One region of the Anaerobacillus sp. ABA4_114 genome, then DNA from elsewhere that is predicted to be linked to it. Evidence: a T-box and tRNA genes for the amino acid it is inferred to sense, from the RefSeq annotation. Region 1 holds a T-box; the other holds one or more tRNA genes.

Region 1 (6,525 bases):
TGTTGCGACACTCGGACTTCCAGATAGCCCAGGAGTTCCTGAAGGAATCGCAAAGAACACGATTACTGTTCCATACAATGATCTTGAAAGTGTCCGCTATGCATTTAAAGAATTTGGTGATGATATTGCGGGAGTAATCATTGAGCCAGTTGCAGGTAACATGGGTGTTGTTCCCCCTCATGCTGGATTTTTAGAAGAACTTCGTACGATTACAGAAGAAAACGGTACTGTTCTTATCTTTGATGAAGTTATGACTGGATTCCGTGTTGGATATAATTGTGCACAAGGTTATTACGGAGTTACACCTGATCTCACTTGCCTTGGAAAAGTGATCGGTGGAGGACTTCCTGTAGGAGCTTATGGTGGTCAGAAAGAAATTATGGATCAGGTTGCTCCGAGTGGACCGATTTACCAGGCTGGTACATTGAGCGGTAACCCACTTGCGATGACAGCCGGCTATGAAACACTATCGCAGCTAACACCTGATAGCTACAAAGAGTTTGAACGAAAAGCTGAACGACTAGGAGAAGGACTTTCAAAAGCGGCTGAGAAGTACAACATCCCTCATACTGTAAACCGTGCTGGATCGATGGTTGGATTTTTCTTCACAGATGAAGATGTTGTGAACTTTGAAACTGCTTCATCTTCAAACCTAGATTACTTTACTGAGTATTTTAAAGAGATGCTTGACCAAGGCGTGTCGATTCCTCCATCTCAATTTGAAGGTCTCTTCCTTTCTACAGCACATACAGATAGCGACATCGATCAAACGATTGCAGCTGCAGAAGTAGCTTTCTCTAAACTAAAATAATACCAAACCTGTTAGGGGCATCCCTAACAGGTTTTTTTATGTTCTTGTACAGATAGCGTGGATTTTCGATGTTTTAGACATATTCTTAAATCCAATTCATAAACGTGTAATGTATGGATAATGTTCGAAAGGAGGAGAAAGCATGCAGAATGATTCACATTTGCATTTCTCCGTTGAGGAGCAGGTATGGTTAAAGAAAGGACAGGAAGTTGAAGAGGTTTTATCGATTTCTCTAGACCCTGAAATTTCCATTGAAGAATATGAGGATTACGTAGCAGTTAAAGGGTGTTTGTATTTATCAGGTGAGTATTTGCAAAGGGAGTATGAAGATTACGAGGATCACGAAGATGAGTCGTCCGTCTATCGTTCTGTTCATGAAGTAGAAACTCGAGAGGATGGAACTGCTACGATCGGACATCGTTTTCCGGTAGATATTACAATTCCATCGAGCAGGATCAGTAAGTTAGAAGATATTTTTGTAACGGTCGATACGTTCGACTACACGCTGTGCGAAACGAATTGTTTACAGCTAAATGCAGATATTTCGATTAGCGGTATCCAAGGAGACGCAGGATATCCAAATTATGAAAATGACTCAGAGGTTGAATACGATGATGAGGTAGAACTTGAAGAAGAACGTTCATCAGACGAATCTGTTTGGGAAAATGATGTGAAATATGTGAGTGATGAGGCAGAAGAACCTGTTATGTTTCCACAAAGCAAACGGACGCCTCAAGTTGATATGAGGGCGAAAGCTTCACAGCCAGATGAAGAGCCTGCAGAAGTGCAGTACGAAGCTATGAACAATGAAACAAACTATGATCTATTAACAAGGATGGCAGGTCAAAATGCAGAATCCAGTTACTATAATCATAACGAGGAAAGTGCACAGAGGGGCAACTATGAAGCTGAGTATGATGAGTATGATGAGTATAGTGAATATGCTGAGGCTTCAGAAGAAACCGTAGAAGAAAGAGAGCCAGTTCGTGAAGAAAATGCTTTGTATTTAACGAATATGCTAACTAAAGATGAAGAAAACTTTTCAAAGATGAAGATGTGCATCATTCAACCAGGCGACTCCCTCACAGAGATTGCGGAGCGTTACAGAGTTTTGCCGAGTCACCTAGCACGAGTGAATCGACTTGATGAAGAAGAAGTGACAGAAGGACAGATCCTATACATCCCCGTTAACCGGTAATAGGTGTGAAAAGGGGTAGTACACATGGACATAACGACTGTGGTTAAAAAGCAGTATGAATTTAAGGATTTGCACTGGAATCATAAAGAATCTGCATTTCATACACATGTTGGGTTGAAGAGAGTAACTTATTGGCGGGATCGGAAATTGCTTGAGTATCATCTCAACTTCCGTGACCGTCTTTTTTCTAAATCAGGAATCATGTGCAATCGGATGATACGTACGCGTGATGGTGCTCCATTTGCTCAACTTGGAGGCTCATTTATTACGATACATGATGTTATTGAGTCAACGGAAATAATCAACGATCCAGAGTTCCTTGGCTTTTTGATCGCCTCATTACTTGAAGTTGGAAGCGAAGTTCCTTATTACAATGAGATAGATCTTGGAGAGTTTCCTTATAAGGAGGCTCTTAAGAACTTACAACAGTTGAAGCATAAGAACCAGGAAGTTTATTCTTCTTTAGTTCGCTATATTCCAAAAGTGAAACAAAGAAAGTCATCACTCCTCATGAATCCAACATGTTATGACGGGAATGCGTTGAAAATGGTCATGGGACAATACTACTATGATTTGAGTAACAGCCTTCCAAAGCCTGCTCATCAAGTAATCCGACGTGCGCTCCTTACCGACTCCTATACTGAAGAAGATAGAAAAGCGTGTTGGGCAAGTTTACACAATGCGATCTCAGGTGATTTAGTTGATCGTGTGAAACTTACACTTCTAGCACCATGGGAATGGACTGACTGCGTTAGAGAGATGCAGGATTGTGAGGATGAAGAAGAGGTTTATAACCGATTTAAGAAAGAATGGGACACGATGATAGAACTATATGAAGTTCTAAAGCTCTCTACTAGGAGGACAATCTCCTATGAATAATCTTAATGCAATTTTATTTCAATATGACATGACTCTTGAACACTACGAAAGATATGGAAAAGTATTGAAAGTTACAACGAATCAAGGAACTTTTGCACTTAAAGAAACAAGATTAACAAGAGATCGAATGGATTGGATGCTATATCTAGAGAACTACTTCAGGGAATTAAAGTTTAATGGATATGTACCGTTGATCAACACAAAGTATGGCGATACGTTTGTAGTGGTAGATGATCGTGTGCTGTATTTATCTCATTGGATCGAAGAAGGAAGTGTTAATCCGTCATTAAAAGAGTCTCAGATGATTCAAAGGCTAGCAGAATTACATGGGTATTCCGTAAAGGATCATGCCTTTTCTGAAGAATCCATCAAGCATTTCTATGAAAAGATGGTCGTACTCAGAGAAAGTCGTCAGTTCGAAATGGAAAAGTACGTTAACGATATTGAAAAACGCATCTATCTCTCTCCATTTGAATTGGCTGTTGCGACCCATTTTCATCAACTCATGAAAAATTGTGACCTATCAAAGTCACGACTAGACTATTGGTATGAACAAACGAATGAAACGAAACGATACAGAACTGTGCTCTGTCATGGGAAGTGTTCAGCTTCTCATTTTGTTGTAGGAAGAGAAAAGGGATATTTCCTTAACTTCGAAAAATCCGTAGTAGACTCTCCAGTGAGAGATCTTACGTACATGATTCGTGCTTCGGTACCACCGTTTCAATTCAACCCAGATACGTTGGTCTCAAACATTTCTCACTATGAAAGTCAGTTTGCTCTGCATGAAGAAGAAAAGGATTTGCTCGCAAGTTATTTGTATTTTCCTGAATCGTTGTTTAACAGTGTGACACATTTTCTATCGAATCAGAGAGATTGGTCACACATGAAGCATGTCCGTCATTTCACCAAAAAAATAGAAGTGATGAATGGAATTACGACGACACTACAAAATATGCGTGCTTAAATCCATTCAAAATAAAAACACACTTCTAATGCTACGAGGATAATCAAGATAAGCACATCCACTGAAGTTGGAAAGAGAATCGTTCTTATCGCCTGAAAGAAGATAAAAGGCGGTACGAATTGCGCCAGTATGTCTCTGAATTTGTAAAAAGCCGGTGGAAGCTGATAGCGGTTGAGTCCTCCAAATCGCTTTTTCATGTATAGGTCCCCTTCATAGTACTCTCGATACAATCAGGTTATGTTTGGACAGTAGTTTGGGTGATTAAGTAAAAAAGAAAGTGGTTATGATAGTAAAAAGGGCTAATAGTATCTTGACGGTTTTTTATACAACAGGTAAACTTATGAATACAAATAGTCGACAGGCAACGATAGGGAGTAGTAAAATGTGAACCCTTCAGAGAGAGAAATCATTCGCTGCGAGATTTCTTAGGAACGTAACATTTGAAGTCGCCCTGGAGCTGTTTCTCTGAATCGTAGTAGGAGAGACCGGTGAATCCGTTATTCAATGAAGCGTACAGCTTCTCTCTTTTTTCTGGAGCTGTAAATAAAGGTGGTACCGCGAAACTTCTTTCGTCCTTTTCACTAAGGATGGGAGAAGTTTTTTTGTTTGCTATCGACTTATTGATTGGAAAGGATGGATGGTAATGGCTAATAAAGAGCTAACGATGCCGACAAAGTATGATCCACAGGCAACTGAACAGAAATGGTACCCGTATTGGGTAGATGGAAAGTTTTTTGAAGCAACGGGTGATAAGGACAAAACACCTTACACGATTGTTATTCCACCACCGAACGTTACAGGTAAGCTGCACCTCGGGCATGCATGGGATACAACGCTTCAAGATATCCTCTCTCGTTTTAAACGAATGCAGGGTTATGATGTACTTTGGTTACCGGGGATGGACCACGCTGGTATTGCCACTCAGGCAAAAGTAGAAGGAAAACTACGCGAAGAAGGGACTTCTCGCTATGATTTAGGAAGAGAAAAATTTCTTGAAAAGTCATGGGAATGGAAAGAAGAATATGCAGACTTTATCAGAAGTCAATGGGCGAAGCTTGGCTTATCTCTCGATTACTCTCGTGAGCGTTTCACGCTTGATAACGGCCTTTCAAACGCCGTTCGTGAAGTCTTCGTTAAATTATATGAGAAGGGTCTCATCTACAGAGGCGAATACATTATCAACTGGGATCCTCAGACGAAAACAGCCCTTTCAGATATTGAAGTTATCCATCATGAAGTAACAGGACACTTTTATCACATGCGTTATCCACTCTCAGATGGCTCAGGGCATATCGAAATTGCGACGACGCGTCCAGAAACGATGCTCGGAGATACAGGAATTGCTGTACACCCTGAAGATGAGCGATATAAGCACCTTATTGGTAAGAAAGCGATCCTTCCGATCGTAGGACGAGAAATTGAAATCGTAGCTGATGATTATGTTGATGTGGAGTTTGGATCTGGTGCAGTAAAAATCACTCCGGCACATGATCCTAACGACTTTGAAATCGGAAATCGTCATGACTTAGAGCGTGTTCTTGTGATGAACGAAGACGGTACGATGAACGATAATGCTGGTAAATATAAAGGGATGGATCGCTTCGAATGTCGTAAGCAGCTCGTTAAGGACCTTCAAGAAGCAGGCACACTCTTTGAGATTGAAGAGCATGTTCATTCTGTAGGGCACTCTGAGCGAAGCGGTGCAGTTGTAGAACCTTATCTTTCAACGCAATGGTTCGTTAAAATGGGACCTCTTGCAAAACAAGCGATCGATCTTCAGAAATCTGAGGACAAAGTAAACTTCGTACCTGAACGATTTGAGAAGACGTATCTTCATTGGATCGAAAACATTCGTGACTGGTGTATTTCACGTCAACTGTGGTGGGGACATCGTATCCCGGCTTGGTACCATAAAGAAACAGGCGAAATCTATGTAGGTGATGAAGCACCAAAAGACATCGAGAACTGGAATCAAGATGAAGACGTTCTTGATACATGGTTTAGTTCAGCTCTATGGCCTTTCTCTACAATGGGATGGCCTGATGAAGAAGCAGAAGACTTCAAGCGCTATTACCCAACAAATGTACTCGTAACAGGTTACGATATCATCTACTTCTGGGTAGCTCGCATGATCTTCCAAGGCATCGAATTTACTGAACAGCGTCCGTTTAACGATGTATTGATTCACGGTCTTGTAAGAGATTCTGAAGGACGAAAGATGAGTAAGTCTCTTGGTAACGGAGTAGATCCGATGGATGTTATCGAGAAGTATGGTGCTGACTCTCTTCGCTACTTCCTTGCAACTGGTTCTTCACCAGGGAATGACCTAAGGTTCTACTGGGAAAAAGTTGAGTCGACTTGGAACTTTGCGAATAAGATTTGGAACGCTTCTCGTTTTGCCCTAATGAATATGGATGGCATGGAATACGATGAGCTCGATCTTACTGGCGAAAAATCAACCGCTGATAAATGGATTTTAACTCGACTAAACGACACTGTCGACCAAGTAACAAGATTGATCAACAACTATGAATTCGGTGAAGTTGGAAGATACCTTTACAACTTTATCTGGGATGATCTATGTGACTGGTATATCGAAATGGCGAAGCTGCCATTGTATGGTGAAGATGAAGCCGCGAAGAAGACGACTCGTTCTGTTTTAGCTTACGT
Region 2 (6,525 bases), 1.2 Mb from region 1:
AGTTCCTACTACGTTTAGAAGATCTTGATTTACTGAATCGTTCCCTTTAAGTAGCTGTAAAAATGCTTTGATCGACGAAAGGGGATTACGTATTTCATGTGCGACTCCTGCTGCAAGTTCTGACAAGACATTGCTTGTTTCTGTCCTTTTAGCAATTTCTTCTGATCGTTTAATCTTTGTTACATCGCGCACGATAACGAGGTGGTGGTTCGGATAGATATTGTAACTCACCGTGAAGCTATAAGTATGGACGCTTTCTGTTACGGGGTTCCATCGCTTGCCTTCGCCATTCCGCCCATTAGCAGCATGATAGTCCCACGTAATATCACAGTCACCCCTTATATCGTCATAGTGAGAACCAACCACATCATCTTTTTCAAAGTTGACCATTTCTACAAAAGCACGATTCACATCTTTAATCAATCCATCATGATGGATGATCGCCATGCCGTCCATCGCCCCTTCAAACAGCCTGCGGAACCGTTCTTCACTTTCCTTAATCTCAGCAATCATTGCTTTCGTTTCAGTAATATCTCTATAGATGGTCATGTAAAGGTCACCGTGAATACTTTTCTTTGAGGTGAACTCCAAAAACTTTTTTTCTCCACCAGCTATCGTAAACTCTAACTCCGCACGAATTTCTCCCTTTTCTTCAAGCTCCTGTTGAAACAATTTTCCTGTAGATACGCTTTTACCTTCTAGGAAATCGAAAATATTGTACTTCCTGATCGTTTCAGACGTTAAGTTAAACATCTTGCATGCAGCAGAGTTCGCATCAACGATCATGCGATCTTTATTCCAAATCAAGATGCCATCGAGGGCATGATCAAAAATACTATTGAACTTTTCTTTGTTTTCCATTAATTCTTCGTATAATGCACGTTCTGAAGATATGTCTCGAATGATCGATAAATTTAAATCCTTGTACGCGCTAGACGTTATCGAAAGTTCGATAAACTTCTCCTTGCCATTTCCCAAAACGATCGGGAACTGGCTTCTAACATATCCAAACCTTTTAAGGTCCGTCATCATCTTCTCAAAGTCATCTTTACATTCAGATCGAATATGATGACCGATCTTCATGTTTAAGATGTCTTCTCTCTCTAGTTCGAAAATGTCACAGCAAGCCTGATTAATTTCGACCAACCCATTATTCTGGTCAAATAACGTGATCCCATCTTTCGAAGAACTAAAAATATGAGATAGTTTTTTGCTCTTTTCAACTAACTCACTTCGAAGATCGCTTTCATTTTGAATCGAGTTTTCACTTGTACTTAGAAAAAACAAATCGTTTCGTCTCATAAGCGTTCCCCTTTTAGTATCTTTGCAACGATTATATCATGCTCCTCTAAAGAGTCGTATAAATAAAAGAATACTCTCCCACGTATTGTGCAAAATAATGGGGATTCGACAAGGGGGATGATTATGAAATTGCTTGTTTCGATGTTAATTTTATTAAGCTTCATTTTACACCCAATCGATCGAACATACGCTATCCCTCCGTTCGACAATAAAGTACAGCTCATCCCTTGGAAAGAAGTAGAGAAAATCATTCCTAGAAAGGCAGTATTTTCGATTACGGATGTAGAAACGGGTAAGTCTTTTGACGTTCAGCGCAGAGCTGGAAGTGATCACGCGGATGTACAACCGTTAACACATAAAGATACAAAGATCATGAAGGCGATTTATCGAAAATGGAGCTGGAAACGGAGAGCTGTCATCGTTACGATCGATGGGAAACAGATCGCTGGCTCAATGAACGGCATGCCTCATGGAGCTGGAGCATTGCAAAATGGATTCAACGGCCACTTCTGTTTACATTTCTTGAACAGTTCCACACACAGATCTTCAGAACCTGATCCAGCTCACCATCTTATGGTCTTAAAAGCAGCAGGTAAGATCGATGACTACCTCGGTAAAAAAAGTCCAGAAGAAATTGTTGATGTCGCGATGATCGCGATTAACAATACGGATAAAACGTTGTTAGAAAAGGTTGTTGTGAATGAGGACAGTAAGAAACTATTTAAGCTGTACGTTACGAATTGGAACATTGAATCGATACAAAAGAATAAGGGTAATCCATTCGTTCGTGAGATAAAAACAAAAGTTGAAGTATACATTTCGGATGCAGGTACAATCACAACAGTAATTAGTCTCAATGCTAAACGAGATCCGCTCACTAGCAAATGGAAGATCGATACGGAGCCTTTACTCAACATGATCGATTAGAAAGGAGAATGTCACATGGATCGTTACGAGAAAGCGTTTGAAACCTACAGGCAGCAAAATGCTGTAGAACAAACCGGAACATACATCTCAGCAGTAAGAAAGAATGAAGATGGTGATCTTATTGCTTTTAAAACAAATACTGGTGAGGAGTTAGATTATATACAAGCACTTGAGGCTGCGAAGAGCGGTAAGTTAAGCGGGGTTGATGTTTTTCATAAATACGGTCGTGATATTATACGTAGTGAGCCAGACGGAATTAAAGAAAACAATTTCGATAATCTACCAGAGTTTTAAGAAAAAAGCGCGACCTCTATGAGGTCGCGCTGGTTAGGTTATGTATGGTGATCCGTACTGGATTTGAACCAGTGACCCCTTGCCTGTCAAGCAAGTGCTCTCCCGCTGAGCTAACGGATCAGTTCTTTAAGGACATTTATAAATATACATGACTGAATAAAGAACTGTCAATACTTTCCGTGAATAAAAGTTGGAGAAGTCCCACATTTGGGACTCCTCTAAAATCAACCGATCCGCTCTTCTTGATCTCTCTTCTCACGCTCTTCTTCGTCCAATGCTTCCTCTCGGTCACGAAGTCTGTGAGCGAGACGACTAGAAGCGTTTGAAGCGATGCTAGCCACTAGGTCATCCAAAAATGTATGAACTCCGTTTCCAGACTTTGTATCGAGCTTCTCAATAATTCCAATCTTTTGTTTATCTAAATGACCATAGGTCGTAACAGCGATACTTCCATATCCGAACACCGCACCTAGCGCAATTGTTTCATCGACTCCGAACAACCCTTCGTCCATTTCGACGATGGACTGCAAAGGCTCTGAAAGTTTCCCCTGTTCAGCAAGCTTATCGAGTTCGATGCCAACGAGTACAGCATGCTGAATTTCACGTTTCATTAGAACCGCTTCTACGCTCTCTATACAGTCTTCCATCGATAGATCATCTACATAAGGAGATTGCATTTTAAACACAATATCAGCAATATCCTGAATCGATACGCCACGCTCTTTTAATAATGCTCTTGTTGCAGCTTCTACTTCACGACTATGTATCCTTTTCTTCATGTTAGTTCTCCTCTCTATGTCCCCCAAAAGCAAGTATGTTAGAATCATTATATCACTACGAAAAATTAGAATGTCAAATAAAACTAACTTTCACTACTGCACAGGAGGCTTTGAAATGAACAGAGGAACATACCAGGACACTTCACTATATAGCGAACATTTACAAGAAGAAATCCCACTCCAAATTTATTTGCCATATAACTATTCTCCACTCTATAAATATTCGTTTTTGATCGCGAATGATGGTAGCGATTACTTTAAGCTAGGCCGCCTTGGTCGAACGGCAGATGAGCTGATCGAAAATGACGAAATCGAAGAACTGATCATTGTAGGAATTCCATACAAAAGCGTTGAAGATCGCAGAAGAAAATATCACCCAGATGGCGAACAAAGTGAAGCCTACCTACGCTTCTTAGTCAATGAATTAGTACCGTTTCTCGATGAAGAATACGCGACCTTCCACTTAGGTTATGGGCGTGCTCTAATAGGAGACTCGCTTGCTGCAACGGTTGCATTACGTGCCGGACTCGAATATCCGAGAACGTTTGGTAAAGCGATTCTTCACTCGCCATACGTTGATGACGAATTGAAAGAGAAAGTCGCAACCTTCAAAGACCCTGAACTTCTTTCGATCTATCATGTGATTGGTACTGAAGAAACAGAAGTACCTACGACTGATGGACAGAAGAAAAATTTCATCGACCCAAACAGAGAATTGAGTAAGATCATTAAAGAAAAAGACTTTGACTATTTCTATGATGAATTCGAAGGTGGCCATCTATGGAAACACTGGCAGCCAGATATGAAACGCGCGCTTCTTCATATGTTCAAGCTGTAAACGACATTACCATTTCTTATTTTTGAATTTTTGGTATAATTAACAGTGGAAATGAATAAGTCACGTCCATAGCAAATTTAATGGGAGGGATTATACTATGAAATACGGCATTGCAATATTCCCGTCAAAGAAACTACAAGACATCGCAAACTCATACAGAAAACGTTACGATCCACATTATGCACTTATCCCGCCACACCTAACGATAAGAGAAGCATTCGAAGCGACAGAGGAAGAAATTAAGGAGATTACACCAGAGCTCCACAGAATTTCTGACGAATCAAAACCTTTTACGATGAACGTTTATAAAATTGGATCGTTTCATCCAGTTAACAATGTGATCTATATGAAGGTAAAAGAAAATGACGTGTTAAATGACCTCTATCGTCAGCTTAACCCAGAGGAAGTCAGGACAGATCGTGAATACAACTTCGTTCCTCACATTACGATCGCTCAAAAGCTTTCTGATGATGAACATTCAGATGTGTACGGCAGCCTACGTATGATGGATGTTGATGAAGAGGAAACCATCGACCGTTTTCAACTTCTTTATCAACTTGAGAATGGGTCTTGGACTGTTTATGAAACATTCCACCTCGGTAAAGTTCGCTAATGCTAATTAAAGCAGCGGAAACAAAGAAAGAGATGGATGATGCTTTCAGCGTAAGACATCGCGTCTTCGTTCAGGAACAGAACGTTCCTGAAGATCTTGAGATCGACCAGCACGAAGACGAAGCTACACATCTTGTAGCTTATGATGAGGACACACCTGTTGCGGCAGGGCGCTACCGTATGGTCGGTGACTTTGTAAAAGTCGAGCGAATTTGTGTTCTAAAGGAAGCAAGAGGAACTGGAATTGGCAGGCTCTTGATGAACGAGCTTGAAAATCAGGTTCGTAAAATTGAAACAGCCGGATTGAAGCTCAATTCACAAGTATCAGCGATCGAATTTTATAAATCATTAGGTTATGAAGTGACGTCTGATGAATTTATGGATGCTGGCATCCCTCATGTAACGATGATCAAAGCACTATGACACCGGTTTAAGTCCGGTGTCTTTTTTTATTCTAAGCAGCCTTGACGAAGGGTATTTTCTGAATGATTCGCACATGCTAAGTACGATGGCGTATTAGGAGGGAATGGTAGAGATGGAATATGGGTCAATCTTTATAGAACTCATCGTAGGCTTTCTCGCACTACTCGTGTTAACCAAAATGCTCGGTAAGACACAGATTACTCAGATCACACCGTTTGATTTCATCTCCTCCCTCGTCCTCGGTGAATTGGTCGGTAATGCGATTTATGACAAAGATATCACATACGTAACGATCATTTACACAGTCACACTATGGGGATTGCTTATCTACGTTATCGAATGGATTACTCAAAAGTTTAGAGGAACGAGGAAGCTATTGGAAGGAAGTCCTTCGATCGTAATTCACCATGGTAGAATCAACCGAAAAAACCTTAAGAAGAATAAATTAGATTTGAACCAACTTCAGAACTTACTTAGACAAAAAGGCATTTTTTCCTTAAGAGAAGTTGAATTTGCCATTCTTGAAACGAATGGAAGTATAAGCGTCTTACAGAAATCAGAGTACTCACAGCCTACGAGAGGCGACTTTGACCTTCGTCCAGTGAAAGAACACCTTTCAACGACCTTCATTTCAGATGGTAAGGTCGATTGGGGCAACTTAAAAGAAGCTGGATTTAATGAAGAATGGCTTAATAAAGTACTAAAGAAGCATCATATCGATCACCCTGAAGAAGTTCTCATTCTCGAATGGAAGCAAGATGAAGGTGTATTCCTGCATCCTGTTAGACATGATGATACATAAAAAAAGAGCAGATGATCATCTGCTCTTAAAACCATGAAAAGCCGCCTTGAGGTTGATCGTCATCTTCAGAATCTTCGTCTTTCCTCTCTTCATCATCACTTTCTACTTCTTCGGCAATTTCTTCAGTAGGTCCAGGACCAAAGAATCCCCATGGATCCCTTCTGTCGTCATCATGACGGTCTTCGTGATCATCGTGGTCGTGATGACGTTTCTTACCGTGGTCTTCGATGATCACTTCATCAGCTTTTATGATCACCTTTTCAACACGTATCACTTTTGGCTTTCGTTTTTTCTTAGACATTTCTTGCCCCCTCTTCATCTAGATGTGGTTTCACATTCTTATCGTATGCAACTGGAAGATCGTGAGAGTGGGCGAAAACTCATTTATTCCAATTCTTAATAGCTGATCGCGATTTGATTCGACGTTTTGATCTTATAATCTTGTTCATAAAAGTATACGAATCCCTCTACAATAAAAGGTTCATGAATCTCCGTTCTTAATGGAATTTGAAAATTCTCGATCCCTATTTTGTTGCCAGGAGAAATGG

Evidence for each region. A T-box is a leader RNA that pairs with one kind of tRNA and senses whether it is charged. The one in region 1 lies ahead of ACXAEY_RS06455 (valine--tRNA ligase), so its partner is inferred to be a tRNA-Val.
Region 2: it has a tRNA-Val gene. The T-box ahead of ACXAEY_RS06455 (valine--tRNA ligase) is inferred to sense a tRNA for this amino acid. The anticodon was not compared.

What each region holds. Positions count from the first base shown of each region.
Region 1 covers NZ_JBSWUM010000001.1:1,311,989-1,318,513, forward strand. Annotated here, with positions in the region: gene hemL (glutamate-1-semialdehyde 2,1-aminomutase) at 1-811, shown strand, start outside; gene spoVID (stage VI sporulation protein D) at 954-2,009, shown strand; gene ACXAEY_RS06440 (hypothetical protein) at 2,034-2,888, shown strand; gene ACXAEY_RS06445 (hypothetical protein) at 2,881-3,855, shown strand; gene ACXAEY_RS06450 (hypothetical protein) at 3,852-4,052, opposite strand; T-box leader at 4,211-4,435, shown strand; gene ACXAEY_RS06455 (valine--tRNA ligase) at 4,499-6,525, shown strand, end outside.
Region 2 covers NZ_JBSWUM010000001.1:2,462,030-2,468,554, forward strand. Annotated here, with positions in the region: gene ACXAEY_RS12480 (PAS domain S-box protein) at 1-1,302, opposite strand, end outside; gene ACXAEY_RS12485 (hypothetical protein) at 1,426-2,229, shown strand; gene ACXAEY_RS12490 (DUF3892 domain-containing protein) at 2,245-2,523, shown strand; tRNA gene ACXAEY_RS12495 (tRNA-Val) at 2,569-2,643, opposite strand; gene ACXAEY_RS12500 (phosphatidylglycerophosphatase A family protein) at 2,748-3,302, opposite strand; gene ACXAEY_RS12505 (alpha/beta hydrolase) at 3,418-4,140, shown strand; gene ACXAEY_RS12510 (YjcG family protein) at 4,238-4,753, shown strand; gene ACXAEY_RS12515 (GNAT family N-acetyltransferase) at 4,753-5,175, shown strand; gene ACXAEY_RS12520 (DUF421 domain-containing protein) at 5,288-5,977, shown strand; gene ACXAEY_RS12525 (hypothetical protein) at 6,003-6,278, opposite strand; gene ACXAEY_RS12530 (hypothetical protein) at 6,374-6,525, opposite strand, start outside.